One region of the Streptomyces sp. TG1A-8 genome, then DNA from elsewhere that is predicted to be linked to it. Evidence: riboswitches for the same ligand, from Rfam matches in the RefSeq annotation. Region 1 holds a riboswitch; each other region holds the start of a gene.
The links. Region 1 has a riboswitch for thiamine pyrophosphate ahead of thiO (glycine oxidase ThiO). Riboswitches for the same ligand answer to the same signal wherever they lie in the genome.
Positions count from the first base shown of each region.

Region 2: it holds a riboswitch for thiamine pyrophosphate, as region 1 does, so the genes downstream of both, QQY24_RS08785 (thiamine ABC transporter substrate binding subunit) here and thiO (glycine oxidase ThiO) in region 1, are expected to answer to the same signal.
Region 3: it holds a riboswitch for thiamine pyrophosphate, as region 1 does, so the genes downstream of both, thiC (phosphomethylpyrimidine synthase ThiC) here and thiO (glycine oxidase ThiO) in region 1, are expected to answer to the same signal.

Region 1 covers NZ_JASTLB010000001.1:5,185,965-5,195,678, reverse strand. The annotation lists gene QQY24_RS22815 (NAD(P)/FAD-dependent oxidoreductase) at 24-1,562, shown strand; gene QQY24_RS22810 (hypothetical protein) at 1,576-2,532, opposite strand; gene metF (methylenetetrahydrofolate reductase [NAD(P)H]) at 2,587-3,510, opposite strand; gene thiE (thiamine phosphate synthase) at 3,704-4,351, opposite strand; gene QQY24_RS22795 (Rv2175c family DNA-binding protein) at 4,425-4,790, opposite strand; gene QQY24_RS22790 (NAD(P)/FAD-dependent oxidoreductase) at 4,899-6,140, opposite strand; TPP riboswitch at 6,291-6,402, shown strand; gene thiO (glycine oxidase ThiO) at 6,400-7,560, shown strand; gene thiS (sulfur carrier protein ThiS) at 7,557-7,757, shown strand; gene QQY24_RS22775 (thiazole synthase) at 7,761-8,555, shown strand; gene pknB (Stk1 family PASTA domain-containing Ser/Thr kinase) at 8,672-9,714, shown strand, end outside.
Region 2 covers NZ_JASTLB010000001.1:2,128,828-2,138,541, forward strand. The annotation lists gene QQY24_RS08760 (VOC family protein) at 1-213, shown strand, start outside; gene QQY24_RS08765 (LOG family protein) at 251-1,399, shown strand; gene QQY24_RS08770 (LAETG motif-containing sortase-dependent surface protein) at 1,550-2,215, shown strand; gene QQY24_RS08775 (ABC transporter ATP-binding protein) at 2,343-3,365, opposite strand; gene QQY24_RS08780 (iron ABC transporter permease) at 3,365-4,966, opposite strand; gene QQY24_RS08785 (thiamine ABC transporter substrate binding subunit) at 5,035-6,117, opposite strand; TPP riboswitch at 6,195-6,301, opposite strand; gene rlmN (23S rRNA (adenine(2503)-C(2))-methyltransferase RlmN) at 6,344-7,450, opposite strand; gene QQY24_RS08795 (phosphatidate cytidylyltransferase) at 7,559-8,710, opposite strand; gene frr (ribosome recycling factor) at 8,710-9,267, opposite strand; gene pyrH (UMP kinase) at 9,450-9,714, opposite strand, start outside.
Region 3 covers NZ_JASTLB010000001.1:3,742,696-3,752,409, forward strand. The annotation lists gene QQY24_RS16255 (IclR family transcriptional regulator) at 147-890, shown strand; gene QQY24_RS16260 (SsgA family sporulation/cell division regulator) at 989-1,426, shown strand; gene QQY24_RS16265 (YibE/F family protein) at 1,552-2,970, opposite strand; TPP riboswitch at 3,042-3,212, shown strand; gene thiC (phosphomethylpyrimidine synthase ThiC) at 3,205-5,049, shown strand; gene QQY24_RS16275 (hypothetical protein) at 5,193-6,053, opposite strand; partial or broken gene QQY24_RS16280 (metallophosphoesterase) at 6,246-7,339, opposite strand; gene QQY24_RS16285 (LacI family DNA-binding transcriptional regulator) at 8,001-9,113, opposite strand; gene hisC (histidinol-phosphate transaminase) at 9,544-9,714, shown strand, end outside.

The DNA.
Region 1 (9,714 bases):
TGGCGGTCGATAGGGTCGCGGGCATGGCACGGATTGCGGTGATCGGCGCCGGGATGGGCGCGATGGCGGCCGCCGCCCGGCTGGCCGTCGCGGGCCACCGGGTGGTGGTGTACGAGCGTACGCGGACGTACGGCGGTGCGGTGCGCCGCTTCGAGCGGGACGGGTTCGGCTTCGACACCGGTCCGGGGCTGCTGCCGCTGCCCGCCGTGTACCGCGACCTGTTCGTCAAGACCGGCAGGGAGCCCCTGGAGGACTGCGTCGAGCTGGTCCAGGTCGACCCGGCCGCACGGCACGTCTTCGCGGACGGCACCGAGGTCAGCCTGCCGAACGCCTCGCGCGGGGGCGTCGTCGCGGCGCTGGACGAGGCGCTGGGCGCGGGGGCCGGGCAGCGGTGGGGCGACTTCCTGGTACGGGCCCGCGAGGCCTGGGACCGCACGCGCCGGCCCCTGCTGGAGGAGCCGCTGTGGCCGAACTGGCAGGTGCTGGCCGGGCGGGAGCCGTACCCGGCGGTCCCGCACAAGCGGCTGCTGCGGACGCGGCGGGCGGGCACGCTGGCCGAGATCGGTGCCTGGGAGCTGCGCGACGAGCGCCTGGCGAGCCTGCTGGAGAGCTTCGCGCTCGCATACGGCCTCGATCCGCGGACCGCCCCGGCGAGCGCGGCGGTGCTGCCGTACATGGAGCACGCCTTCGGCCTCTGGTACGTCCGCGGGGGGATGCGCGAGCTGGCGCGCGCGGTGTACGAGCGGTGCCTGCGGCGGAGGGTGGAGTTCGTCTTCGGCGCCGAGGTGACCGGGATCCTGGAGCGGGACGGGCGCGCGGCGGGCGTGGAGCTGGCCGGGGACGCCTCCCGGGACTCCGGCGGGCGGGCGGGGACGGCGGCCGAGGCCGACCACGTCGTGGCGAACCTGTCCCCGCAGCGGCTGCGGGCCCTGACGGAGCGTCCGCCGGAGGACGAGGGCGACGCGCGCTTCGACCCGGTCACCGGCTGTCCCGGCCGGTTCACCGTCCTGCTGGCCCTGCGCGGCGGGCGCGAGGCCGGCGCCGCACACCGCACGGTCGTCCACGCCCCCGACCGCGGGTCGGAACTGGACTTCCTGGCCTCGCCGGGCGGCGACGCCCCCTCCCGTCCCACGGTGACCGTGCTGCGGCCCGGCGACCCCGCGCTCAGCCCGGACGGGCACGAGTCGGTCACCCTGTCCGCCACCGTGCCGACGGACGCCGACTGGGGTGACGGGCGGTTCGCCGGGCGGTTCGCCGACCTCGTGGTGGAGGCCGCCGAGCGCGTGGTTCCGGGGCTCCGCGAGCGCCTGCTGTGGCGGGAGGTGCGCACCCCCGGCCACGGTGCCGCCGACACCGGCGCCCCGGCGGGCGCCGTGCCCCCGCCGGCGCTCGCCGCCGCCGGGGGCCGTTTCCTGCACCCGTCCAACACCACGCGGCTGCCGGGCCTGTACCGGGTGGGCGGCTGGTCCCACCCCGGCGGCGGCCTCCCCCACGCGGGGATGTCGGGCGCGCTGGTGGCGGGGCTGATCGTGGAGGGACCGGACTTCCGGGGCTCCCGGTGAGCCGGCCCGGGCCTCAGAAGCGGTACTGCTCGTCGTACCCGGCGCCCGGGTACGGCTGCTGCTGCCCGTCGCCCTGGTACGGGTACGGCTGCTCCTGCGGGAGTTCCCCGCCGTAGGCCTCGTCGGTGCGCTGCTGCGGGACCCACACCCCGCCGGCCGGGGTCTCGCCGTAACCGCCGGTGCCGTACGGGTCCTGGGCGTGGGCCTGCTGGGCGTACTGCTGGTCGTAGCCGGTGCCGTACGCGTCACCGCCGTAGGCCTGGGTGCCGATGTACGGGTCGGAGTAGTTGGCGTAGCCCTGCTGGTCGCCGGTGTCGTAGCCGTACGTCTGCCCGCCGTAGCCCGAGTGGTCGTAGGCGTGGGCCTGGCCGGTGCCCTGGGCGGCCGTCGCGTAGCCGGCGTCCTGGGGCGGGGCGGCGGCGGAGGCGTCGCCGTACACGCCGTAGGAGCCGGTGTCCTCGGGCAGGGGCTGGGGTGCGTACACGGCGGTCGCCCCGGCGGCCGGGCGGCCCGGGGCGAAGACGTCGTCGCCGTCGTCGCCGTAGCCGCCGTGGTCGTCATAGCCGCCGGTGCCGCCGGAGCCGGAGCCGTCGGCGGTGCGGGCCGGCTCGTCCCGGCCGGCGTCCCCGGCGGCCCGCAGGTCGGAGACCTCCAGGGTCGGGTCGTGGCGCCCGGCCCTGCCGCGCCGGCGCTTGCTGCCGCCGCTGCCGGCCTCGGGGCGCTTGACCGCCCAGCCGGCGGCGAAGCCGCGGCGGAAGGACAGCGTGACGTAGGTCTGGCCGGTCGCGAAGGCGATCGCGCCGACGCCGATCACGATCACGGACGGCATCAGCACGCCGAGCACGACCCCGAGGAAGCCGGCGAAGGCCAGCAGCCGCCAGCGCAGGCGCGCCTTGTACTGCAGCAGCACCTCGCCGAGCAGCCACAGTGCGACGACGCCGAACGCCGTGTAGAGGACCGTCCAGCCCATGTACGCCCCTCTCCCAATAACCGCTCGCAGTGTGTCGTACCGCGGTGCGCCGGTCTAGGCCTGCGGGGGGTGGTGCAGGCCCAGGTTCTCGTAGATTTCCAGCGTCGCCGTGGAGTTGTTCAGCGTGATGAAGTGCAGTCCGGGCACTCCCTCGGCCAGCAGCCGGGCGCAGAACTCCGTGGCGAACTCGATACCCAGGGAGCGTACCGCCGCGGGATCGTCCTTGGCTGTGAGGATCCGCTCTTTCAGGACGTCCGGGAACATTGCGGTGCTGAGTCTGGGCAGGCGCTCCAGCATCTTCACACTGGTGACCGGCAGGACCTCGGGGATGACCGGGGTGTCGCAGCCGGCGGCCGCCACCCGGTCGCGCAGCCGCAGGTAGGACTCCGGGTGGAAGAACATCTGCGTGATGGCGTAGTCGGCGCCCGCACGGCACTTGTCGACGAAGTGGGCGACGTCGGTGTCCCAGTCGGTGGAGCGCGGGTGCATCTCCGGGAAGGCGGCGACGCCCACGCAGAAGTCGCCCGACTCCTTGATCAGGCGGACGAGTTCGGCCGCGTACGTCAGTCCCCGGGGGTGCGGCACCCACGCGCCCATCGGGTCGCCGGGCGGGTCGCCGCGCACGGCGAGCATGTTGCGGATACCGGCGTCCGCGTACTGGCCGATGATGTTGCGCAGTTCGGCGATGGAGTGGTCGACCGCGGTGAGGTGGGCGACCGGCGTGAGCGTCGTGTCGACGACGATCTGCTGGGTCTCCCTGACCGTGGTCGTGCGGGTGGAACCGCCGGCCCCGTAGGTGACGGAGACGAAGTCGGGGGCCACCGCCTCGACCCTGCGCAGCGCGTTCCACAGGTTCCGCTCGCCCTTGGGGGTCTTCGGCGCGTAGAACTCGAACGAGTACGTCGTCTTGCCGGCGGCGAGGATCTCACGCACGGTGCGTGCGCGGTCCGTCCTGGTGGATGCGGTTCCGAGGGCCATACCCGCAGGTTAGCCAGGGGCGGACGGTCCCCCAACAGAACGGCGGGATTTCGCCCTGATTGCCGGTTTCCCGTCCATCCCTTGGACAGCCCGCCCGGGGTCCTCCCTCACGGATCCCGCCGGACTCGCGGGGTCCGGCACCGCACCCCGCTCCCCGGTCCGGCCCGCTCCGGCCCGCTCCGAACGGAGGGCCCTAGACCTGCCGCAGCCGCTCGGCGAACTCCGCCGCCGCGGCCCCGGGGTCGTCGGCTTCGGTGATCGCGCGGACCACGACGACCCTGCGGGCGCCCGCCTCCAGCACTTCGTCCAGGTTGTCCAGGTCGATGCCGCCGATGGCGAACCAGGGCCGGGCGGTGCCGAGGGAGGCGGCGTACCGGACCAGGCCGAGGCCGGGGGCGGGGCGGCCGGGCTTGGTGGGGGTGGGCCAGCAGGGGCCGGTGCAGAAGTAGTCCACGCCCTCCTGGACGGCCGCCGCGGCGGCCTCGGGCTCGGCGTGCGTGGAACGGCCTATCAGGACGTCGGGGCCGAGGACGGCGCGGGCCGCGGGGACCGGGAGGTCGCCCTGGCCCAGGTGCAGGACGTCGGAGCGGGCGGCGTGGGCGACGTCGGCCCGGTCGTTGACCGCGAGCAGCTTGCCGTGCCGGGCGCAGGCCTCGGCGAACACCGCGAGGTGCTCCAGCTCCTCGGCGGCCTCCATGCCCTTGTCTCGCAGCTGCACCACGTCGACACCGCCGGCCAGGACCGCGTCGAGGAACGCGGCGAGGTCGCCCTGGCGGCGCCGGGCGTCCGTGCACAGGTAGAGGCGGGCGCCGGCGAGCCGGGCGCGGGCGGTGTCGGACATCGCTGGGTCCCCCGTGGTCGGTGTGCCGGTGGCGTACGGGCCGGGCCCGTACGCCACCGGTGGTGCGGGCCGGTCAGACGGCGAGCGCCTGGGCGCGGCGCTTCACCTCCGTGCCGCGATTCTCGCTCAGGGCCTGCGCGGGGGTGCCGGGCAGGGTCGGGTCGGGGGTGAAGAGCCACTCCAGCATCTCTTCGTCGGTGAAGCCGTCGTCCCGCAGGAGCGTCAGGGTCCCGGACAGGCCCTTGACGACCTTGTCCCCGTCGATGAAGGCGGCGGGGACGTGCAGCGCCCGGTTCTCCCCCCGGCGCACGGCGATCAGCTGGCCGTCCTTGACCAGCTGCCGCACACGCGTCACCTCGACGCCGAGCACCTCGGCGATGTCGGGGAGGGTGAGCCAGGCGGGGACGAGAGCATCGATCTTTGCGTCAATCTCGGTCACGGGAACAAGCCTGCCATCCCCCGCCGACAGCCGGAAACCGGACCGGGCCACCCGGCGGACACGCCCCGGGTCCCGCCGACGCGGGACGGGCGGGGTCCGGCGGCCGTGTCAGGCCCCGCCGTCGGCGGTGGTCTCCTTCAGCGGCCGGGCCGGGTCGGCCAGCGCGTCCCCGTCCATGCGGCGGCCCGCCTCGATCAGCCGTCTGCCCTGGGCCAGGTCGCGGGGCCGGCCGACCGCGAGCAGGGCGACCAGCCGGTCCTCGCGCAGCCAGCACACCGTCCAGGCGGGCCCGGCCGGGTCGCCGCGCCACACCGTGCGGTCGGCGCCGGCGTGGTGGCCGGCGTACTGCACGAACCGGCCGAACTGCTCGGACCAGAAGTACGGCACCGGGTCGTAGGTCCGGGGCGTCTCGCCGAGGATGTCCGCGGCCACCGTGCGGGGGCCCTGCAGGGCGTTGTCCCAGTGGTGGACCAGCAGCCGCGCACCGTACCGGGCGGAGGGGAAGGAGACGCAGTCGCCGACCGCGTACACGTCCTCGGCGCTGGTGCGCAGCCGGTCGTCGGCCAGGACCTCGCCGTGGGCGCCCAGTTCGATGCCGGAGCCGGCCAGCCAGGCGGTGGCGGGACGGGCGCCGACGCCGACCACGACGGCGCCGGCGGGCAGCCGGGTGCCGTCGGCGAGCACCACCGCGCCGGCCTCGACGCGCTCCACGCGCGCGTGGGTGCGCAGGTCGGCGCCGCTGTCGGCGTACCAGGCCGCCATGGGCGCGGCCACCTCGGCGGGCAGCGCGCCGGCCAGCGGCCGGTCGGCGGCCTCCACGACGGTCACCGCGCAGCCCGCCTCGCGGGCGGCCGTGGCGAACTCGGCGCCGATCCAGCCGGCGCCGACGACCACGACGTCGTGCTGGCGGGCCAGTACGGGCCGCAGCCGTTCGGCGTCGTCCAGGGTGCGCAGCAGGTGCACGCCGGGCACACCCTCGGTGCCCGGCAGCCGGATCGGCTCGGCACCGGTGGCCAGGACCAGCACGTCGTAGGGGACGGGACCGGCCCCGGTGTCCAGCTCGCGGTCGGCGGGGCGCACGCCCAGCACCTCGCAGCCGAGCCGCAGTTCGATGCCGAGTGCGTCGAAGTCGACGTCGAAGGCGGAGCCCTCGGCCTTGCCGAGCAGCACGGCCTTGGACAGCGGCGGCCGGTCGTAGGGCTGGTGGGGCTCGGCGCCGATCAGGGTCACGGTGCCCGTGAAGCCCTGCTCGCGCAGGGCGACCGCGGTCTGCACCCCGGCCATGCCCGCGCCGGCGACGACCACGCGCCGCTGCGGTGCCGCGCCCTCGTGCGGTGTCTGCTCGCTCACCCGGTCACCATAGCCAGGTGACGCACCGTGCGTCAGCGGGCGTGCTCCGTGACCCGTTCCGCACCGCTCGCACCGGACGTCCCGCCGGCCGCCGCCCGGGGGGCGGGCTCCCTTACGGGTGGCGCGCCCCGCGGGCTAGGGTGGCCACGCACGAGCACTCGCGGGAGCCCGGACGCACCGGGCTGAGAGGGAGGCTGGCGGCCTCCGACCGTACGAACCTGATCCGGGTCATGCCGGCGAAGGGAGGGGCTGGACGCCCATGTCGTCACGTACGTCCGACGTCCTCGTCATCGGGGGCGGGATCATCGGCCTGGTCACGGCCTGGCGGGCCGCGCAGCGCGGGCTCGCCGCGGCCGTGGTGGACCCTGAGCCCGGCGGCGGGGCCGCGCGGGTCGCGGCGGGGATGCTGGCCGCGGTCTCGGAGCTGCACTACGGCGAGGAGACCCTGCTCGCCCTCAACCTGGAGTCCGTCCGCCGCTGGCCGGACTTCACGGCCGAGCTGACCGGGCTGACCGGCCACGACCTCGGCTACCGCCGCTGCGGCACGCTCGCCGTCGCGCTGGACGCCGACGACCGCGCCCAGCTGCGCGAACTGCACGCCCTCCAGCGGCGCGCGGGCCTGGAGTCGGTGTGGCTGTCGGGCCGGGAGTGCCGGCGGCTGGAGCCGATGCTCGCGCCCGGGGTGCGCGGGGGGCTGCGGGTCAACGGCGACCACCAGGTGGACCCGCGGCGGCTCGCGGCGGCGCTGCTGGCCGCCTGCGAGCGGGCCGGGGTGGTGTTCCACCGGTCCTGGGCCGAGCGCCTCGACGTGGTGCGCGGGCGCGCCTCGGGTGTCACCACGGCGGACGGCACCGGGCTGGCCGCCGGACAGGTGGTGCTGGCGGCCGGGAGCCTGAGCGGGCGCCTGGCGGGCGTCCCGGACGAGGTCCTGCCCGCGGTGCGGCCGGTGAAGGGCCAGGTGCTGCGGCTGACGGTGCCGCGCCGGTACGCGCCGTTCCTGAGCCGCACCGTGCGGGCCGTGGTGCGCGGCAGCCAGGTCTACCTGGTGCCCCGGGAGAACGGCGAGCTGGTCGTCGGCGCGACCAGCGAGGAGCTGGGCTGGGACACGACCGTGACGGCCGGCGGCGTGTACGCGCTGCTGCGCGACGCCCACGAGCTGGTGCCGGGGATCACCGAGCTGCCCCTGACCGAGACCCGGGCCGGACTGCGCCCCGGTTCCCCGGACAACGCGCCGCTGCTGGGCCCCTGCGGTCTGGACGGGCTGCTGCTGGCCACCGGGCACTACCGCAACGGGGTGCTGCTCACCCCGGTCACCGGTGACGCCCTGGCGCACGCGCTGCTCACCGGTGAGCTGCCGCAGGAGGCCCGCCCGTTCACGCCGAAGCGTTTCGGCGCCGTCCTCACGGAGCTGCCCACATGAACGTCTCCGTCAACGGCGAGCGCCGGGAGGTCGCCGCGGGCACCGCTCTCGACGGCCTCGTCCGCTCCCTGACCGCGGCGCCCTCCGGGGTGGCCGCCGCCGTCAACGAAACGGTCGTCCCGCGCGCGCGGTGGGCGGCCACCGTCCTCACCGAGGGCGACCGCGTCGAAGTCCTCACCGCCGTCCAGGGAGGCTGACCGATGACCGACGACCCCTTCGTCCTCGGCGGTGTGCCCCTCGGCTCCCGGCTGATCATGGGCACGGGCGGCGCGCCCAGCCCGGAGGTGCTGGAGCGGGCCCTGGTGGCCTCGGGCACCGAACTGACCACCGTGGCCATGCGGCGGGTCGACCCCGGCGTGCGCGGCTCGGTGCTGTCGGTGCTGGAGCGGCTGGGCATCCGGGTGCTGCCGAACACGGCCGGCTGCTTCACCGCCGGGGAGGCCGTGCTGACCGCGCGGCTGGCCCGGGAGGCGCTCGGCACGGACCTGGTCAAGCTGGAGGTGATCGCCGACGAGCGGACCCTGCTGCCCGATCCGGTGGAGCTGCTGGAGGCCGCGGAGACGCTGGTCGACGACGGGTTCACGGTGCTGCCGTACACCAATGACGACCCGGTGCTCGCGCGGAGGCTGCAGGACGTGGGCTGTGCGGCGGTCATGCCGCTGGGCTCGCCGATCGGGTCCGGGCTCGGGATCCGCAACCCGCACAACTTCCAGCTGATCGTGGAGCAGGCGCAGGTGCCGGTGATCCTGGACGCGGGGGCCGGCACGGCGTCGGACGCGGCGCTGGCGATGGAGCTGGGGTGCGCGGGGGTGATGCTCGCGTCCGCCGTGACCCGGGCGCAGGAGCCCGAGCTGATGGCGGCGGCGATGCGGCGGGCGGTGGAGGCGGGCAGGATGGCCCGGCTGGCCGGACGGATCCCGCGGCGGCACTTCGCGCGGGCGTCGTCCCCCGCCGAGGGCCTGGCCGCGCTCGATCCGGAGCGCCCCGCGTTCTGAGCGGCGCCCGGGATCCTGCCCGGGTTCCGGGGGAAGCGTCACAGGTCGGCTGCAGTGGGGCGGCCGAGCCGGTCGCGCCGGGGAGCCGGCCGGCACGTCCTCGTAGACTCGCCTGCGTGGATACGACCCTTCAGGACCCCCTCGTCGGGCAGGTGCTCGACGGCCGTTACCGCGTCGAGGCGCGGATCGCGGTCGGCGGGATGGCCACGGTCTACCGGGCCCTGGACACCCGTCTGGACCGGGTCCTCGCGCTCAAGGTGATGCACCCGGCGCTGGCCTCCGACGGGTCGTTCGTGGAGCGGTTCATCCGGGAGGCCAAGTCGGTCGCCCGGCTGGCGCACCCCAACGTGGTGCAGGTCTTCGACCAGGGCACCGACGGGCCGTACGTGTACCTGGCGATGGAGTACGTCGCCGGCTGCACCCTGCGGGACGTGCTGCGCGAGCGGGGCGCCCTGCAGCCGCGGGCGGCGCTGGACATCCTGGAGCCGGTGCTGGCCGCGCTCGGCGCCGCGCACCGGGCCGGGTTCGTGCACCGGGACATGAAGCCGGAGAACGTGCTGGTGGGGGACGACGGCCGGGTGAAGGTCGCCGACTTCGGGCTCGTGCGGTCCGTGGACTCGGTGACCAGCACCACCGGCGCCGTGCTGGGCACCGTGTCGTACCTCGCGCCCGAGCAGGTCGAGCAGGGTGCCGCCGGCCCGCGCGTCGACGTGTACGCCTGCGGCGTCGTCCTGTACGAGATGCTGACCGGCGGCAAGCCGCACGCCGGGGACTCCCCCGCGCAGATCCTCTACAAGCACGTCCACCAGGACGTGCCGCCGCCCTCGGCGCTGGTGCCGGGGCTGCCGGGGGTGCTGGACGAACTGGTCGCCTCGGCCACCGCGCGCACCCCGGACGACCGGCCGCAGGACGCGGCCGGTCTGCTCGGCGAGGTGCTCCGGGCGCGCGCCGGTCTCACCGACGAGGAGCTGGACGCCCCGCCACCGCAGGCGCTGTCCGCCGGGCACGACAACGCCGAGGACCGTACGAGCGTGATCCCGCGCTCGCTGACCGTGCCCCGGCCGCTGCCCGTCGACGGCGAGGACGACCCGCGGGCGGCCGTCCGGCACACCAGCCGGCTGGAGGTCCCGCCGGTGCCGCCGCGGCGGCGGCTGGCGCG
Region 2 (9,714 bases), 3.1 Mb from region 1:
GTCGACTCCGCCGAGGCCAGCGAGGTGCTGCTGTGCCTGAGCGCCGAGAGTCGCGAGAAGGTGGACGAACTGGTGGAGAAGGCGATCGCGGCCGGCGGCAGCGCCCACGGCGAGCCCCAGGACCACGGGTTCATGTACGGCCGCGCCTTCGACGACCTCGACGGCCACACCTGGGAGATCGCGTGGATGGACCCGGCCGCGGTCCGGGGCTGACCCCCGCGGGCCGAACGTCCGTGCCTAGCATGGGCGGGTGCATCCGACACCCGCCCGGCCCCACCGGGCCGCCCACGACCGTGAGATCGAGTCCCTCGCCGAGTTCGACGAGGTCGCCCGGCAGGGCTCACTGGCCCAGTACCGCGTGCAGGCCGTCGATCTGACGGCCCGTACGCAGGAGTTGCTCGCCCTCGACACGACGGGTGCCGTGTTCCTCGGCTGCCCGATGGACCCCGAGGCCGCCGCGCACGTCCGGTCGGCCGGGGCCCTGGTGTTCCCGCCGGTCCCGGGTCTGCCCTTCGACCCGTACCGGGGTTTCGTCTACACGCCCGGCGAACTGTTCGAGTCGCTCGACGAGGACTACGGGGCGACGCCGGACGCGCGGGCCTACGCCTGGTTCCGGCGGACCAGGGCCGACGGCGACGTGTTCGCCTCGATGCTGCGCGCGATCCACGACGACGCCGTCTCCGACGCCCTGGACGAACTCCTCGCCAACGCCCGGGTGGTGGGCGTCATGGGCGGCCACGCGATGGCCCGCGGCACGGCCGAGTACGCCGGCGCCGCCCGGCTGGGCCGCGACCTGACGCGCGCCGGGTTCACGGTCGCCACCGGCGGCGGGCCGGGCGCGATGGAGGCGGCGAACCTCGGCGCGTACGCCGCCCCCTTCGAGGACGGCATGCTGGACGACGCGCTGCGGCTGCTCGCCAAGGCGCCCTCGTTCCGGCCCTCCGTCACCGACTGGGCGCGCGCCGCCTTCGAGGTGCGCGAACGCTGGCCCGGCGGCGGGGAGTCGGTGGGCATCCCCACCTGGTTCTACGGCCACGAACCGCCGAACGCCTTCGCCGCGCACCTCGCCAAGTACTTCGCCAACGCCACCCGCGAGGACGGCCTGCTGGCCCGCTCCACCGCCGGGGTGATATTCCTGCCGGGCGCCGCCGGCACCGTGCAGGAGATCTTCGACAACGCCACGCCGAACTACTACGAGTCGCGGGGCGAGCCCACGCCCATGGTGCTCGTGGACGAGGAGCACTGGACGCGGCGGCTGCCCGCCTGGCCCCTGCTGGGGGCGCTGGCGCGGGAACGGTCGATGGAGTCCCGTATCGCCCTGGTCGACCGGATCGAGCAGGCCCCGGACGCGATCAAACGTCTCGGCGGTTCATGCGGAAGCAAAGCCAACAACCGTTGACGGCATACGCGTTGACACTTCCGCCGGGGCGCTTATAGACCTTTGAGTCCTCGGGGGCGCCGGGGCCCGTCCCGGACCCTGCTCCGGACACCGTCCCGGCTCCCCGTTCCACCCCCCTCAGTCATGCATCCGCAAAGGACAAACGTGTCCATGAATCGCCGTGACGTACGTCGTTCCGTGCGTCTTCTGGGTGTTGCCTCCGCTTCGGCCGCGCTGGCGCTCGGCGCCGCCGGGACCGCGCTCGCGTGCAACATCGACGAGTTCTCCGCCGCAGCCGCTTGCCACGGCGGCGACGGCGTCATCGTCGTCACCGACAAGGACGCCTCCGGCACCCCGGCCACCATCACCGTGTTCCGGAAGAACGACGGTGGCGTCGAGAAGCAGGTGGGCGAGCCGCAGGGCATCAAGGGTTCCGAGGAGGGCACCACGGTGACCTTCCCGGAGGACTGGAAGCCCGACGCCACCTACCGCATCCACGTCAAGGCCGGCGACATCGTCGACGCGGACATCGAGCAGGACCTGGTGACCCCGGCCACGGCCTGCGCGAAGGAGGAGTCCCCGGCCCCGACGCCCTCCCCGTCCGCCCCGTCCGCCGGGGCCTCGGCCCCGGCCCCGGCGGCCTCCGGGAGCAGCTCCGCCCCGGCGGGCACCTCGGACAACGCGCCCTCCCCGGCGGCCGGTGACTCGAACCTCGCCGAGACCGGCGCGAACTCCGACATCGGCCTGATCGCCGGCATCGCCGGCGTGCTGGTCGTCGTCGGCGGCGGCGCGGTCTTCCTCGGCATGCGCCGCCGCGGGACCGGCAGCGGTCGCTGACGCCTCGCTGCGCCCCCCCGCCCGACGTCCGCCGCGGCCCGCCCCTCGTCCCGGTGCCCCCGGGGGCGGGCCGCGGTGGTGTGCCGTACGCGGGCGGGGGCGGGGGCCGCCCGGGAGGCCGCGCCGGTCAGTCCAGCACGACGACGTCGCCCACGTCGAACGCGACGTCCACGCCGGCCCCGGTCTCCGGCGCGTCCCCGAGCGTGCAGGCCGCCTCCAGGTGCGGGCCGCCGTCATGGGGCCGGAGGCGGACGGCCACGTGGGTGCCCCTGAAGGTACGGGCCGTCACCGTGCAGGGCAGGCCCTGGCCGGCCGGCACCAGCCGTACTCCGGCGGGCCGGACCAGCAGCGGACGGCTGCCCTGCGGGGAACCGCCGGGCACCGGCAGCTTGCCCCACGGGGTGTCCGCGGCCGTGCCGGCGACGTTCGCCGCGACCACGTTGTCGAAGCCGAGGAAACGGGCCACGAACTCGTCCGCCGGGCGCTGCCACACCTCCAGGGGCGTGCCGGACTGGGCGATCCGCCCCTCCCGCATCACCACCACCCGGTCGGCCAGGGCGAACGCCTCGCCCTGGTCGTGCGTGACGGCGAGCACGGTGGTGCCCAGCCGGCCGAACAGCTCGCGGAGTTCGACCACCAGCCGCTCCCGCAGCGAGCGGTCGAGCTGGCCCAGCGGCTCGTCCAGCATCAGCAGCCGCGGCCGGGGCGCGAGCGCCCGGGCGAGGGCCACCCGCTGCTGCTCGCCGCCGGACAGCGCGGCCACGGCGCGCCGGGCGGCGCCGGGCAGCCCGACCAGCTCCAGCAGCCGGCCGGTCTCCGCGTCCCGTTCGTCCCTCGGCACCCCGCGCATCCGCAGCCCGAACGCCACGTTGCCCCCCACGTCCCGCTGCGGGAAGAGCTGGTGGTCCTGGAACATCAGCCCCACCTCCCGCCGGTGCGCGGGCACGCCCGCCTGGTCCCGGCCGTCCAGCAGCACCCGCCCGCGCTCCAGCGGCTGGAGTCCGGCCACCACCCTGAGCAGGGTCGACTTGCCACTGCCGCTGGGCCCGAGCACGCACACCACCTCGTGCTCGGCCACGTCGAGGCCGACCGCGTCGAGCGCGGGCCGTCCGCCGAACCGCACGGTCGCCGCCTCCAGGCTCAGCAGCATCAGAACTCCCCCGCCCGGTCGGTGCGCAGCCGCTCCAGGACGAGCAGGGCGAGCGCGCACACCACCATGAGGATCGTGGACAGGGCCATCGCCTGCCCGTAGTTGAGGTCCCCGGGCCGGCTCAGCAGCCGGGCCACGGCGACCGGGAGCGTCGGGTCGTCCGGGCGCGCGATGAACACCGTCGCCCCGAACTCGCCGAGGGAGACGGCGAACGCGAACCCGGCCGCGACCAGCAGCGCCCTGCGCACCAGCGGCAGGTCGACCTCCCGCCACACCCGCCGGGGCGACGCCCCGAGCACGGCCGCCGCCTCCCGCAGCCGCCCGTCCACCGCCCGCAGCACGGGCAGCATGGTCCGCACCACGAAGGGGACACCGACCAGCGCCTGGGCGAGCGGGACGAGGACCCACGACTGGCGCAGGTCCAGCGGCGGCCTGTCCAGCGCGATCAGGAAGCCGAAGCCGACGGTCACGGCGGAGACGCCGAGCGGCAGCATCAGCAGCGCGTCGAAGCCGCGCACCAGCCGTCCGGCGTCCCGGCGGGCCAGTGCGGCGGCGGCGAGGCCGCCGATCAGCACGGCGATGGCCGTGGCGGCGGCGGCGTACTGGAGCGAGGTCCACACGGCGTGCAGCGGAGCCACCAGGAAGGTGCCGCCGTCGGTGCGCGTCAGCGCCCGGTAGTAGCCGAAGCCGGACGCGTCGAGGGAGCGCCCGACGAGCACGGCCAGCGGCAGCACCAGCAGCAGCGCGACGGTGGCGAGGACCGAGACGAGCAGCGTCCACTGTCCGGCCCCGCGCGGCCGGCGCGCGGTCACCGAGGCGTCGACCAGGTGCAGCGCGCTCTCGCGCCGGCGGACGGTCCGGGCGTGCACGACCAGGACGGCGCCCACCGCGGCGAACTGCACGACGGTGAGCACCGCGGCCGTGGTCAGGTCGAAGACCTCGGAGGTCTGCCGGTAGATCTCCACTTCGAGCGTGGCGAAGGTGGGGCCGCCGAGGATCTGCACCACGCCGAAGGAGGTGAAGGTGAACAGGAAGACCATCAGTGCGGCGGCGGCCACGGCGGGCGCCAGGGCGGGCAGGACCACCTGCCGCCAGGCCTTGGCCGCGGACGCGCCGAGCATCCGGGCGGCCTCCTCCTGCCGGGGGTCGAGCTGGGCCCACAGCCCGCCGACGGTGCGGACGACGACCGCGTAGTTGAAGAAGACGTGGGCCAGCAGGATCGCCCACACCGTGGTGTCCAGCCGTACCCCCCACAGCTCGTCCAGCAGCCCGCCGCGCCCGACCAGGGCCAGGAAGGCGGTGCCGACGACGACGGTCGGCAGCACGAACGGGACCGTGACGACGGCCCGCAGCAGTTGTCTGCCGGGGAAGTCGAGGCGGGCGAAGACGTAGGCGGCGGGCAGGGCGGCCAGCAGGGTGAGGGCGGTGGAGGCGAGCGCCTGCCAGCCGGTGAACCACAGCACGTGCCGGATGTCCGGCCGGGTGACCACGTCCGCCATCCGCCCGAACTGCCAGGCGCCGTCGGCCCTCAGCCCGCGTGCCACGATCGCGGCCACGGGCCAGGCGAAGAACACCGCGAAGAACGCGACGGGCGGGGCCATGAGGCCGAGCCGCGCCGCGCTCCCCGTGCGGCCGCCCCTGCGGGGGGCCGCGCCGGGCGCCGCTCCGGCTACTTCAGTACGAGCGACGTCCACGACTTGACCCACTGATCGCGGTTGGCGGCGATGGTGCCGGGGGACATGGTCTCGGGGTCCTCGGCGGCGGGCCCGTACCGCGTGAAGTCGGCGGGCACCGCGGTGCCCTCCACCACCGGGTAGACGAACATGTTCAGCGGCATGTCCCGCTGGAACTCCCCGGACAGCAGGAAGTCGAGGAACGCCTTGCCGCCCTTGGGGTTCCCCGCGTGGCTCAGCAGCCCGGCGAACTCGACCTGCCGGAAGCAGGTGCCGGCCGCCACGCCGGTCGGGGCGGTGCGGGGCCGCTTCGCGGCGTAGATCACCTCGGCGGGCGGGGAGGAGGCGTACGACACCACCAGCGGCCGGTCGCCGCCGGCCTTGCGGCCTCCGGCCGAGCCGGAGAACTCCTGGTCGTAGGCCTGTTCCCAGCCGTCGACCACTTTGACGCCGTTGGCCTTGAGCTTCTGCCAGTACTCCGGCCAGCCGGTCCCGCCGAACCGTGCGGCGCTGCCGAGCAGGAAGCCGAGGCCGGGCGAGGAGGTGGCGGCGTTCTCGGTGACGAGGAGGTTCTTGTACGCGGGCTTCGCGAGGTCGGCGAAGGTCTGCGGCGGGGCCAGCTTGTGCTCGTTGAAGTACGCCTTGTCGTAGTTGACGCAGATGTCGCCGTAGTCGACGGGCGTGACGCGGTGCCGGGCCCGGTCGAGCTGGTAGGCGGCGCCGACCCGGTCGAGGCCCTTCGCCTCGTACGGCTGGAACAGGCCGTTGTCGAGGGCGCGGGACAGCAGTGTGTTGTCGACGCCGAAGAAGACGTCGCCCTGCGGGTGGTCCTTGGTCAGGATCGCCTTGTTGACGGCCTGCCCGGCGTCGCCGTCCTTCAGGACCCGGACCGTGTACCCGGACCGCTTCTCGAAGTCCTTGAGGACGCTCTTGGAGACGGCCCACGAGTCGTGGCTGACCAGGGTGACGGTCTTGGAACCGCCCGCTCCGCCGGCGTCCGCGCTGCCGCAGCCGGCCAGTGCCGGCAGCGCGATCAGCCCGAGCCCGGCGGCCACGGCCACGAAGGTCTTGGTGTGCACTGGATGTCCTCCTGGGGTTGGCCAGGAAGAGACGCGGCCCCGTCCGGCCTCGGCGGAGGCCGGACGGGGCGCAACAGCTTGAGTGGTGACCGAACTTCCTACCCAGAATGACCTGGGCGAGGTTCAGAGGGTCTGCGGCCGGTTGCCGCACTCTCAGCGCTGTGGCGCTCCCCTGTCGGAATATGCAGATGTACGGCTGGTATGAAGTTGTGGTGACGGGCTCAGGTTACCGCTCGGTGGCCGCCAGCTGACCACAGGCCCCGTCGATCTCCTGTCCCCGGGTGTCCCGGATGGTCACCGGCACCCCGTGGGCCGCGACGGCCTCCACGAACGCCTTCTCGTCCTCGGGCCGCGAGGCGGTCCACCGGGAGCCCGGCGTCGGGTTGAGCGGGATGAGGTTGACGTGCACGGGCCTGCCCCTGAGCAGTCGTCCGAGCCGGTCGCCGCGCCAGGCCTGGTCGTTGATGTCCCGAATGAGCGCGTACTCGATCGACAGCCGGCGGCCCGTCTTCTCCGCGTACTCGAAGCCGGCGTCGAGCACCTCGCGCACCTTCCACCGCGTGTTCACGGGGACGAGGGTGTCGCGCAGCTCGTCGTCGGGGGCGTGCAGGGAGATCGCCAGCCGGCACTTGAAGCCCTCGTCGGCGAAGCGGTGGATGGCCGGCACCAGTCCGACGGTGGAGACCGTGATCCCGCGCTGCGACAGCCCGAGCCCGTCCGGCGCGGGATCGGTGAGCGCCCGGACGGCACCGACGACGCGCTTGTAGTTGGCGAGCGGCTCGCCCATCCCCATGAAGACGATGTTGGACAGCCGCGCCGGGCCGCCGGGCACCTCGCCGTCGCGCAGCGCCCGCATCCCGTCCACGATCTGGTGGACGATCTCGGCGGTGGACAGGTTCCGGTCCAGGCCCGCCTGTCCGGTGGCGCAGAAGGGGCAGTTCATCCCGCACCCGGCCTGCGAGCTGATGCACATGGTCACCCGGTCCGGGTAGCGCATCAGCACCGACTCCACGAGCGTGCCGTCGAACAGCCGCCACAGCGTCTTGCGCGTGGTGCCCTGGTCGGTCGACAGGTGCCGCACGACGGTCATCAGCTCGGGGAACAGCGCCTCCTGGAGCTTGCCGCGCGACCCGGCGGGGATGTCGGTCCACTGCTCGGGGTCGTGCGCGTACCGCGCGAAGTAGTGCTGCGAGAGCTGCTTGGCACGGAACGGCTTCTCACCGATCCCGGCCACGGCGTCCTTGCGCTCGGCGGGCGTGAGGTCGGCGAGGTGCCGCGGCGGCTTCTTGGCTCCGCGCGGGGCGACGAAAGTGAGTTCTCCGGGCTTGGGCATGGTGCTCCCAGTGTCGCAGATCGAATCGCGGGCCCGTGCGGGCCGGCCACGGCAGCGGGCCCCGCCCTGCCGAGCAGGAGGGGGCCCGCAAGCCGTGGCGCGCGCGGCTCAGGCGGAGCCGACGAACACGACCATCAGCAGCCACACCACCGGGGCCGTCGGCAGCAGGGAGTCCAGGCGGTCCATGATGCCGCCGTGACCGGGGAGCAGGGCGCCCATGTCCTTGATGCCCAGGTCCCGCTTGATCATGGACTCGCCCAGGTCGCCCAGCGTGGCACTGGCCGCGACCGCCAGGCCCAGCAGCAGTCCCTGCCACCAGGCGCCGTCGTCGATCAGGAACTGCATGCACAGCGCCCCCGCGACCGTGGCGAACAGCACCGCGCCGAGCAGGCCCTCGCGGGTCTTGCCGGGACTGATGCGCGGGGCCAGCTTGTTCCGGCCGAAGCGCCAGCCGACGGCGTAGGCGCCGGTGTCACTGACGACCGTCAGGACCAGGAAGGTCAGGACACGCCGGGGACCGTCGTCGGCGGTGAGCAGCAGCGCGACGAACGTGGCCAGGAAGGGCACGTAGAAGGCCGCGAACAGGCCCGCGGTGACGTCCTTGAGGTAGCCCTCCGGCGGTTCCGTCATCCGCCAGACCAGCACGGCCAGCGCGGTCAGCGCCATGGCGACCCAGGCGCCCTCGGCACCGCGGACGTACCCGGCGACCACCATCGCCGCACCGCCGACGGCGAGCGGCACCAGCGGCGCCTTGATGCCCTTGCGCTCCTGCAGCCTGCTGGTCAGCTCCCACAGGCCCACGACCACGGCGACCGCGATGACGCCGACGAACACGGCCTTGACGACGAACAGGGACGCGATGATCACCACACCGAGCCCGGCGCCGACACCTATGGCCGCGCCCAGGTCACGGCCCGCGCTCTTCTTCTGCGGCGCGGGGGCCGGCTGCGGGGCGTCGGACATGGGCTCCGGATTCTGCCTCTGGGCTCGGTACGTCTGGGCTCGGAACGTCCCGTCGCGGAACGCCTGGTCCGGGTACGGGGGGCCACCCGGGCGAGCCGCCCCCCGGCCGCCGTCCCGGTCCGCGCCGTACGGAGGCGCGTCGGACACGACGGGCATGGGGCGGGTCTGCTGCGGCGCCTCAGGCGCATCGTACGCGGGACCCGCCGGGGCGGCCCCCTGGACGGGCCCGCGTTGCGCGGGCCCCCAGTACCCGGCCTGCCCGGCGGGCGGTGGCGCTCCCCAGGAAGAGTCGCTCATCAGACTTCGAGCAGCTCCGCTTCCTTGTGCTTCAGGAGCTCGTCCACCTGGGCGACGTACTTCGCCGTGGTGTCGTCCAGCTCCTTCTCCGCGCGGCGGCCCTCGTCCTCGCCGACCTCGCCGTCCTTGATCAGCTTGTCGATCGCGTCCTTGGCCTTGCGGCGCACCGAGCGGATGGAGACCTTGGCGTCCTCACCCTTGCCCTTGGCGACCTTGATGTACTCGCGGCGGCGCTCCTCGGTCAGCTCGGGGAACACCACCCGGATGATGTTGCCGTCGTTGCTGGGGTTGACGCCCAGGTCGGAATCGCGGATCGCCTGCTCGATGTTGCGCAGCGCGCTCTTGTCGAACGGGGTCACGACCGCCATGCGCGGCTCCGGCACGGAGAACGAGGCCAGCTGGTTGATCGGCGTCGGGGCGCCGTAGTAGTCGGCCACGATCTTGTTGAACATCGCCGGGTGCGCACGGCCGGTGCGGATCGCGGCGAGGTCCTCCTTGGCGACCACGACGGCCTTCTCCATCTTCTCCTCGGCCTCGAGGAGGGTCTCTTCGATCACCACTTGCTCCTGCGTGTCTTGAGTAAGGCCCGGCTGCGGTTCCTGTGTCGGGCGGCGGCCGGCTGCGTCGCGTCCTCTTCCTGCACGGTTCCCGACCGGCAGGACATTGTCCATCCCCCGGCCGGGGCGCGTCCCGTCCGTCCCCGGGCGGGTGGCGCACCCCGGGCGCCGGGGTGTGCCGGTCAGTCCCGGCTGCCCTGGTCGCCCACGAGCGTGCCGATCTTCTCACCCTTGACGGCCCGCGCGATATTGCCCTCCGCGAGCAGCTCGAACACGACGATCGGCAGCTTGTTGTCGCGGCACAGCGTAATGGCGGTGGCGTCGGCGACCTTGAGGTCGCGGGTGATGACCTCGCCGTAGCCGAGGGCGTCGAACCTGACGGCGTCCGGGTTGGTCCTGGGGTCGGAGTCGTAGACCCCGTCCACGCCGTTCTTGCCCATGAGCAGC
Region 3 (9,714 bases), 1.4 Mb from region 1:
GGGCCGCCCCACCTCGCTCCGGGAGTGACCCCTTGGCCACGGTCGACACCGCACCGGCAGAATCCCACGCACCCCCCACGCCGCCGCGCTCCTGCGCACCTCCCGCGCAGCGGCCGCCGGCCGCGGCCGTCCCCGGACCGCACGCCATGACCCTCATCGGATCGGTGCAGCGCGCGATGCGCCTGCTGGAGACCGTCGCCGCGTACGAGTACGGCGCCCCGGCCAAACAACTCGCCCGGGTCACCGGCCTGGCGCTGCCCACCACCTACCACCTGTTGCGCACGCTCGTGCACGAGGGCTACCTGCGCCGCGAGAAGGGACTGTTCTTCCTCGGTGACGCGGCCGAACGGCTGAGCAGCGGCGGAGCGCGGCAGAAGCGGCGCAGCACGGTGGCCGACACCCTCGCGCACTGGCGCGATCTCATCGGTGCGCCGGTGTACTACGCGATGTACCGGGACGGCGAGATCGAGGTCCGGTGCGTCTCCGACTCGCGGGAGACTCCCGCGGCCGAGGAGTGGGCCGACTTCCGCGAGACGGGGCACGCCCACGCGATCGGGCAGTGCCTGCTCTCCCAATTGGACGAGGACGCGCGGCGCGACCATCTCGCCCGCTACCCGGTGCGGTCCCTCACGCCGTACACCGTGCGGGACAACCACGCTCTGCTGCAGCGACTGGCCAGGATGCCCCGCATGGAGCCGGTGGTGGAGCGCCAGGAGTACGCACTGGGGACGGTCTGCGCAGCCGTTCCGATCACCGTCGGCACCACGGCGGCCACGATGGCGCTCTCCCTCCCCGCCCATCACGCCGACCGGCTGCTGCCCGCGGCCCGGCGGCTGCAGGCCGGGATCGGCCGGCAACTGGGCGCGCTGACGCTCTCTATCAGCATTTGAAAACTCACTCCTTGTGATCTGGTGTATACGTTCAGCTAGATTGAACTCGGTCACAGGGATCAATCCCGGCCAGTCGACGTCATACGACGGGGTAGGCGATGCGTGAGTCCGTACAGGCAGAGGTCATGATGAGCTTTCTCGTGTCCGAGGAGCTCTCCTTCCGCATCCCCGTGGAGTTGTGCTATGAGGCCTCCGATCCCTATGCCGTGCGGCTGACCTTCCACCTGCCCGGTGATGCCCCGGTGACCTGGGCGTTCGGTCGCGAGTTGCTGGTCGACGGGGTCGGTCGTCCGTGCGGAGAGGGAGACGTGCACATCGCCCCCGCCGACGCGGAGGTGCTGGGCGAGGTGCTGATCCGGCTCCAGGTCGGCAGCGACCAGGCGTTGTTCCGCTCCTCGGCTCCGCCGCTCGTGGCATTCCTCGACCGCACGGACAAACTCGTACCGCTCGGTCAGGAGGGGGCGCTGGCGGACTTCGACGCCCACCTCGACGAGGCTCTGGACCGCATCCTGGCCGAGGAGCAGAACGCCGGCTGAAGGTTACGGCAGCGGTGCCCGGGCGCTCCGGCGCACCGTGTGGAACCTGTGCAGGAACGCTCCTGTAGAGGTTCCCGGCGCACGGCTCCGAAAGGACCCTGGCTCCGAAAGGGCCCTGGCCCCGGTCACCGCTTCCGGCGCCGGCCCCTGCCCCCGCGTGCCGGAGCGGGCTGCGCCCCGGCGGCCGCGGGCGGTCCGGGACGGTCGGCCGCCACCACCAGCGCGGCGAGTGCGGTGGTCACCGGTACCGAGGCGACCAGACCGATCGAACCCACCAGCGTGCGCACGATCTCCTCCGCCACCAGCTCGCTGTTGGCCACCGTCCCCACGCTGCTCTGCGCGATCGAGAAGAGCAGCAGCAGCGGGAGCGCCGCACCGGCATAGGCGAGCACGAGGGTGTTGACCACGGACGCGATGTGGTCACGGCCGATCCGGATGCCCGCCCGGTACAGTCCGCGCCAGCCCATCGCCGGATTGGCCTCGTGCAACTCCCAGACCGCTGAGGTCTGGGTCACCGTCACGTCGTCCAGGACGCCCAGTGAACCGATGATGACGCCGGCCAGCAGCAGGCCGCTCATGTCGATCGACGGGTACAGCCCGTGGATCAGACCGGTGTTGTCGTCCGTGTTGCCGGTGAGCGCGGCCCAGCCGATGAACTCCGAGCCGAGGATGCCGATCAGCAGCAGGGAGACCAGCGTGCCGAGCACAGCGACCGACGTGCGCGCCGACAGGCCGTGGCACATGTAGAGCGCGATGAGCATGATCGCGCTCGATCCGACGACGGCCACGAGCAAGGGGTTCGACCCCTGCAGTATGGCCGGCAGGATGAAGAGGGTCAGCACCAGGAAGCTGACGGCCAGTGCGACCAGCGCCATGACGCCACGGATGCGGCCCACCACCACGACCGCGAGCGCGAAGATGCCGGCGAGCAGCACCATGGGGAACTTCCGGTTCACGTCGGTGACCGAGTACTGCAGGTCCTTCGGCGCCGAGGGCTCGTAGGCGACCACGACCTTCTCACCCTGGTGCATCTGCCGTGTCTGATCGGGTTGCACGATCTCGGTGAACTCACGGCCCCGGTCCTCTCCGGTGTCGACCCGGACCGTCGCCTTCTTGCAGGTGCCGTCCGCCTCCGCCACCGCGGAGGTGCCCTCGGCGGTGGCGGTGTCACCGGTCGGAGTACCGCTTGAGGCGTTGACCGATTTGCAGCTCACCGCGACGACCTGGGTGACCGTGGCCTGCTGCGTCTGGCGGTCGAAGCCGACACCGGACCGCTTGTGGGACGGGGCTCCGCCCGGCCAGAGCACCAGCAGCCCCACCACGACGGCCGCCGTGAACGGAATCAGGATCGCTGCGATGACCTTGCGCAGGTGTTGGGAGACCGGAGCGGCGGGTCCATGGGCATGACTGTGCGAATGGCCCGGCCCGGCGCCGCTCTCCTGACCGCCGTGTCCGTGGTCGTGACCGTGTCCGCCGTCCTGTCCGGAGCCGCCCTGGCGGGGCGGCTCGGAGGGCGGGTACGGGTACTGCTCCATCGTGGTCACCGACCGATCATCGCAAGAACGACAGGGGCCCTCTGTTCACCGCGCCAGCAATGACGCTAGCGTGGGGGCACCTTTGCACACGCGGGAGCTCGGAGCACCGGGCTGAGAGGGCGCTGACCTCCGTATTGCAATGTTTCACGTGGAACTGGATTCCGCGGAACATCGGCAGACGGAAACCGCTGCGTCGACCGCCGAACCTGTTACCGGGTAATGCCGGCGTAGGGAGTAGGTCTCATGACCAACAAGGACGCACACACGCCTGTCTCCACTCAGGACACGGTGAACGGATCGGTGAACGGATCGGCGAACGGGGCGGTGGCCGGCTCGCCGGACGCTTCCTCGAAGGGGGAGGTCGGGAGGTCCATCGGCTGGCACAAGGCGTATGTCGAGGGTTCGCGCCCCGACATGCGCGTGCCGGTTCGTCAGGTGCACCTCACCAACGGTCAGTCGGTCACCCTGTACGACACATCCGGCCCGTACACCGATCCACACGTCGACACCGATGTCCGCAGGGGCCTGTCGCCGTTGCGGGAGAACTGGATCATCGCCCGCGGCGACACCGAGGAGTACGCGGGCCGTCCCGTCCGTCCCGAGGACGACGGCATCAAGCACACCTCGCCGCGCGGTGGCCTGCGCAATCTGGACGCCGTGTTCCCCGGACGCCCGCGCCAGCCCCGGCGCGGGTGCGACGGCCGCGCGGTCACACAGCTCGCGTACGCGCGCCGGGGCGAGGTCACGCCCGAGATGGAGTACGTGGCCATCCGCGAGAACGTCGCTCCCGAGGTGGTGCGCGAGGAGATCGCGGCGGGCCGCGCGGTGCTGCCGGCCAACGTCAACCACCCGGAGATCGAGCCGATGATCATCGGTAAGCGGTTCCTGGTGAAGGTCAACGCCAACATCGGCAACTCCGCGGTCACCTCCTCCATCGAGGAGGAGGTCGAGAAGATGACCTGGGCGACCCGCTGGGGCGCCGACACGGTCATGGACCTCTCCACCGGCCGCAACATCCACACCACCCGCGAGTGGGTGCTGCGCAACTCCCCCGTCCCCATCGGCACGGTGCCGCTCTACCAGGCGCTGGAGAAGGTCGACGGCAAGGCCGAGGAACTGACCTGGGACATCTACAAGGACACGGTCATCGAGCAGGCCGAGCAGGGCGTGGACTACATGACCGTCCATGCGGGCGTACGCCTGGCGTATGTGCCGCTCACCGCCAACCGCAAGACCGGCATCGTCTCGCGCGGTGGTTCGATCATGGCCGCGTGGTGCCTGGCGCACCACAAGGAGTCGTTCCTGTACGAGAACTTCGAGGAACTCTGCGAGATCCTCGCCGCCTACGACGTCACGTACTCGCTGGGCGACGGCCTGCGGCCCGGCTCCATCGCGGACGCCAACGACGAGGCGCAGTTCGCCGAATTGCGCACCCTCGGGGAACTCAACCGGATCGCCAGGCGTTTTCACGTACAGACGATGATCGAGGGCCCCGGTCACGTCCCGATGCACAAGATCAAGGAGAACATCGACCTTCAGCAGGAGATCTGTGATGAAGCTCCGTTCTATACGCTCGGCCCGCTGACCACCGACATCGCCCCGGCCTACGACCACATCACCTCCGGCATCGGTGCGGCGATGATCGCCTGGTGGGGCACGGCGATGCTCTGTTACGTCACGCCCAAGGAGCACCTGGGCCTGCCCAACCGGGACGACGTCAAGACCGGTGTCATCACCTACAAGATCGCCGCTCACGCAGCCGACCTGGCCAAGGGGCACCCGGGTGCGCAGGAGTGGGACGACGCGCTGTCCGACGCCCGGTTCGAGTTCCGGTGGGAGGACCAGTTCAACCTCGCCCTGGACCCGGACACGGCCAGGGAGTTCCATGACGAGACGCTGCCGGCCGAGCCCGCCAAGACGGCCCACTTCTGCTCCATGTGCGGGCCGAAGTTCTGCTCGATGAAGATCTCGCAGGACATCCGGCGCGAACACGGCGGCAGCCGGGTGGAGATCGAGGAGGGCATGGCGCAGAAGTCGAAGGAGTTCGCGGCCGCGGGCAACCGGGTCTATCTGCCGATCACCGAGTGAGACGCGTGCCGCCCCCCGCCGCGCAACTGCGGTCGGCCGGGGTGGCGCCGCACGGCTGGTCCGGGCTCGTGACACCCCTTGACGGGGCGCAAGTCGCGGGCAGGCCGCAGTGACCGCGCAGCCGTGGTCCGGCGGGCGGCGGGCTATTCCGGCTGGTGCTCCGGGCCGCCGAAGTCGGGGCTCGTGTAGTCCGGCCCGGTGAAGCTCGGGCGGGAGGCCGAGCCCTTCTCGGGGCTGCTGAAGCCGGGGCGGCCGTAGCCCAGGCGGGGCATCCGGCCGGTTGGTGCGGAAGGGCCCGTGCGGTGCGGGGCGTCCGCACCGGGCTGGGCGAGTGCGTCCTGCAGGAACGGCAGGATGCCCCGCTCCAGCAGGGCCTCCCGCCAGGCCTCCCTCGCCCTGGCCACCTCGTGGCTCGCCTGGTCGTGGTCCACGGCCTCGGCCGAGGCTCCGTTGCGCAGGGCGGTGAGCAGCAGCCCGGCACCGGCCACGAGGATCGCGACCGCGGCCACGGCGCCGAAGACCCATCCGGCGGTGAGCAGGGTCCGGGCGAAGGCCTGGTGGGGCTCCAGCGCCTTCAGGAGGTAACCGACGAGCAGGAAGATCACGGCTGCGGTGCCGGCGAGGACGGGGGCCAGGACCGCCATGACGGCCAGGGCACCGGCGCCGGTGGCCCCGGCGGGTCCGCCGAGGGCGGTGACGGGGTCCGGCGTCCCCGGGCCCGTCTGCGTGGGGGCGGGGGCGTGGGCGGTGGAGGAGACGGAAGGGGCCGGACGGCGCAGTTGTCCGCGGACCTCGACGTAGTGCTGGTACTCGGTCGCCGCGGCCGCCGTGATCAGCTCGGTGGCGCCGAGCGCCATGGCGCGTAGTTGCCCGGGACTGAGCCGCCGCCCGACAGCGGCCAGTTCGGGCCGGTGCGGTGCGGAGCGCAGCGCCTCGTCGAGGAGCCGCTCGAGTTCCCGGCGGTCCTCGCTCAGCAGATGCTGCGGAACACTGTTCATGTGCATCCCCCGGTGCGCCGTGGGGCTGGGGCTCGCCCGACGGCGAGCCGTCGGGCAGGAACGGAGGGGAACCTGCCACGGACAAGCCGATGGTAGAGCCGTGACGGCGCACGGTGACAGGGGATTGCGTGAATTGCATATCGGCCACCGACCGGGCCGGTACGGCCCGGTCGGTGGCCGGTACGGACCGGTGAACGTTCAGTCGTCCAGTGGAAGTTGCTGGACCAGCAGTTTCCCGGCCATGGTCACGCCGCCGTCCATGGCGATGGCGAGCCCGTCGGCGTAGACGTGCGGGCCTTCGACGACGGGTCCGGCGCTTTCCTCGCCTTCCTCGGAACCGACTTCGCCGAGCAGGTAGGGAATGGGGCTGTGGCCGTGAACGACACGGGCGCCGCCGTACGTATCGAGGAGGGAGCGAACGGCGTCGGCGCCGCCCTCGTCGCGGAAGGAGAAGCGCTTGGTGAACTTGCGGAACAGATCCCAGACCTCGTCCGCGTCATTGCGGGTCAGGGCTTCGCGGACGGTGTCGTTGACCGCCTCGATCGAGTCGCCGTAGTCGAGGTAGGCGGTGGTGTCGGAGTGGAGGAGCAGGTAGCCGTCGACCTCCTCGACGGCGTCGAGACGGGCCATCCACTGCAGGTGGTGGTCCTGGAGGCGGTCCATGTCCGCCTTCTGGCCGCCGTTGAGCAACCAGGCCGCCTGGAAGGTGGCGGTGCCCGCGCCGGAGTTGACGGGGGTGTCGCCGAACCGCTTGGCACCGAGGAGCAGCAGTTCGTGGTTGCCCATGAGGGCCTTGCAGTAGCCGCCGGCCGCGGCGGCCTCGGCGGACAGCCGCATCACCAGGTCGATGACGCCGATGCCGTCCGGGCCGCGGTCGGTGAAGTCGCCGAGGAACCACAGCCGGCTGGTGCCCGCGCACCACTGGCCCGCGGCGTCGATCAGCCCTTTGTCCCGCAGGGCGGTCATCAGTTCGTCGAGGTAACCGTGGACGTCACCGACGACGTACAGCGGGCCGGGGCCCGTGGCGGGCTGCGCGGCCGGGGGGCGGGGACCGGTTCGACGGGGACCTGGAGCGTGTCACCGCGGTTGATGACGGGCAGGTCGCGCTGGGTGGGGGTGTAGCCGTCGGGGTAGGCCTCGTCCACGGGCGGGACGGTGTCGCCGGGGTGGGTGCTGTGGACGTACGGACCGGTCTCGTGGACGTACGCGGGCACCCGGAAGTCGCGCAGCGTCGCCGTCCGCTCCACCTCGGGTCCCTGACCGGCCCCCTGAGTCATCGACCCCTCCACCATCGCGCCGCATCTGCACCGCTTCGGACTGCCTGGTCGCAGCGGCCCGCGGTGTCGTGGGGCCCATCATAGGAACGCTCGTCGCGCCGTGTGATGACCCAGGGGTGGTGAATCGGAGCGAGACTCCAGTTCACCGTGGCTTTCGCCCTGTTTGGGCAGTGCTTCGACCGACTGTCCGTCACCCGTCGACTGTACGGGGGGTGGTGCGCCGACCGGTTCCGGGGTGCCCGGAACCGCGCGTGGCGGCGGCCACGTGTCGGGCGGTGGGGACACCGGGCCTGCGGACCGCGCCGGGTGGCCGGCGGGTGACCGGCGGTCCCGGGCCACTGCGGGCGGGTCGCAACACCCTGCCCGGACGGGCCGGGCCGGGCAGGGCCGCGGCACTCCGCCGGACGGCTCGGACCGTGTCCGGTGGGCCGCACCGAGCCGGTATCCGTGCACCCGCCGGGCACCGCGGTACCGGTGGACGCCGTCCGCACGGGCCGACCGGTTCCCCGTGGTCCCCTCCGCGCCGGGGCGAGAGGGTCCCGGGACTTCGGCGTGCGACTCCCGCAGCGCCCTGCACGGGGGCGTCCGGCCGTCCGGGCCCGGTCCGCTCGGACGCCCCGGCCACCTGTGCGGGGCCCGGTCATCCGTGCGGCCCGGGCCGCTCAGGCGGCCCGGCCTATCCCCGCTCCGGTGCGCGGGGTGGGCTGACCGTCGTGCGGGGCGGACGTCGCTGGGACGAGGTGCGCACGATCAGTTCGGTCGGTATCACCTGCTCGACCGGTCGGTCCGAGTCCACGCCCTCGATGGCGTCGATCAGTAACTGGACCACCGCGGTGCCGATGCGGCGGGGCTTCAGGGAGAGCGTGGTGATGGGCGGCTCGGTGCTGGCGTACACCGTGGACTCGCTGCAGCACACCAGCAGCAGGTCGTCCGGCACGCGCAGACCGTAGCGGCGGGCGGCGGCGAGCAGGTCGGTGCCGTTGGGGTCGAACAGGCCGTAGACGGCGTCCGGGCGGTCGGGGCGGGCGAGCAGCCGGTCGGCGGCGACGGCGCCCGCGCAGGGATCGTGCGCGGGGTAGGCCTCGTAAACCGGTTCCTGGCCCACGCGTTCGCACCAGCGCAGGTAGGCGGTGGTCGACAGGTGGGTGTACGTGTCCGTCGTCGTGCCCGTGAGCAGGCCGATCCGGCGGGCGCCCGCGTCGGCGAGGTGGTCGAGGATGTCGAGGACGGCGGCCTCGTGGTCGTTGTCGACCCAGGCGGTGACCGGGAGCGCGCCGGCCGGGCGTCCGTCGGAGACGACGGGGAGGCCCTGCCGGACGAGTTCGCTCACCACCGGGTCCTGGTCCGAGGGGTCGATGACGACCGTGCCGTCCAGGGCGACGTTGGACCACACGTCGTGGCGGGAGGTCGCGGGCAGGATGACCAGGGCGTAGCCGCGGGCGAGCGCGGCGGAGGTGGCGGCCCGGGCCATCTCGGCGAAGTAGGCGAACTCCGTGAAGGTGAAAGGTTCATCCCCGTACGTCGTCACGGTCAGGCCGATCAGCCCCGACTTGCCGGTACGGAGGGTGCGGGCAGCGGCCGAGGGGCGGTACCCCAGCCGGTCGGCGACCTCGCGGACGTGGCGCCGGGTGGCGTCCGGGAGCCGGCCCTTGCCGTTGAGGGCGTCGGAGACGGTCGTGATGGAGACCCCGGCGGCGGCGGCCACGTCCCTGATGCCCGCCCGGCCCGGCCGGCTGCCTCGACGTGAGGTTTCCGCGCGGCTCACCTGGTGCTTCCCTGCTGCTGTCATGGCGAGCCGATAGTAGGGCTCATGCGGTGGGGTGGTGCGGACGCATACGCACGCATTGACAGGTACGTTTCTGCAAGGCTGTCTGGGGTCAACTACCTTAGAAATAAAGGTAATTGATCGTTTCAGTGGCAAGAAATAGCGTGTCGACGCGCGTCGGCCTGCCAAGTGTCCGATGTTTCGAAGAGGTCTCAACTCACCTGCACGAGGGACGCGCGCCACGGCGTGAATCACCGGCGCGTAGATATATGTAGGGAGCGCCCCCGGATACGTACGCCTTCGTGCGGTGATGCCCGTGATGCCCCGGCGAAGGGGCGGGGTTCCACTTCCGCCGCTCCGCACCTGTTCGCACGGGAGCCCAATCCTCATAAGGTGTGGAGTATTGGATGCTGGCGGTGTCGACGGGCCGCCGGTGGTCGCGAGGAGGACTGCGGTGAGCGAGATGAACCCGAAGCTGCGCGCCGAGCTGGAGGGTATCCCCACCTACAAGCCGGGCAGGGCCGCCGCGGCCGGCGGACCGGTCGCCTACAAGCTGTCCTCCAACGAGAACCCCTATCCGCCGCTGCCGGGGGTACTGGAGAGCGTCACCGCGGCCGCCTGCGAG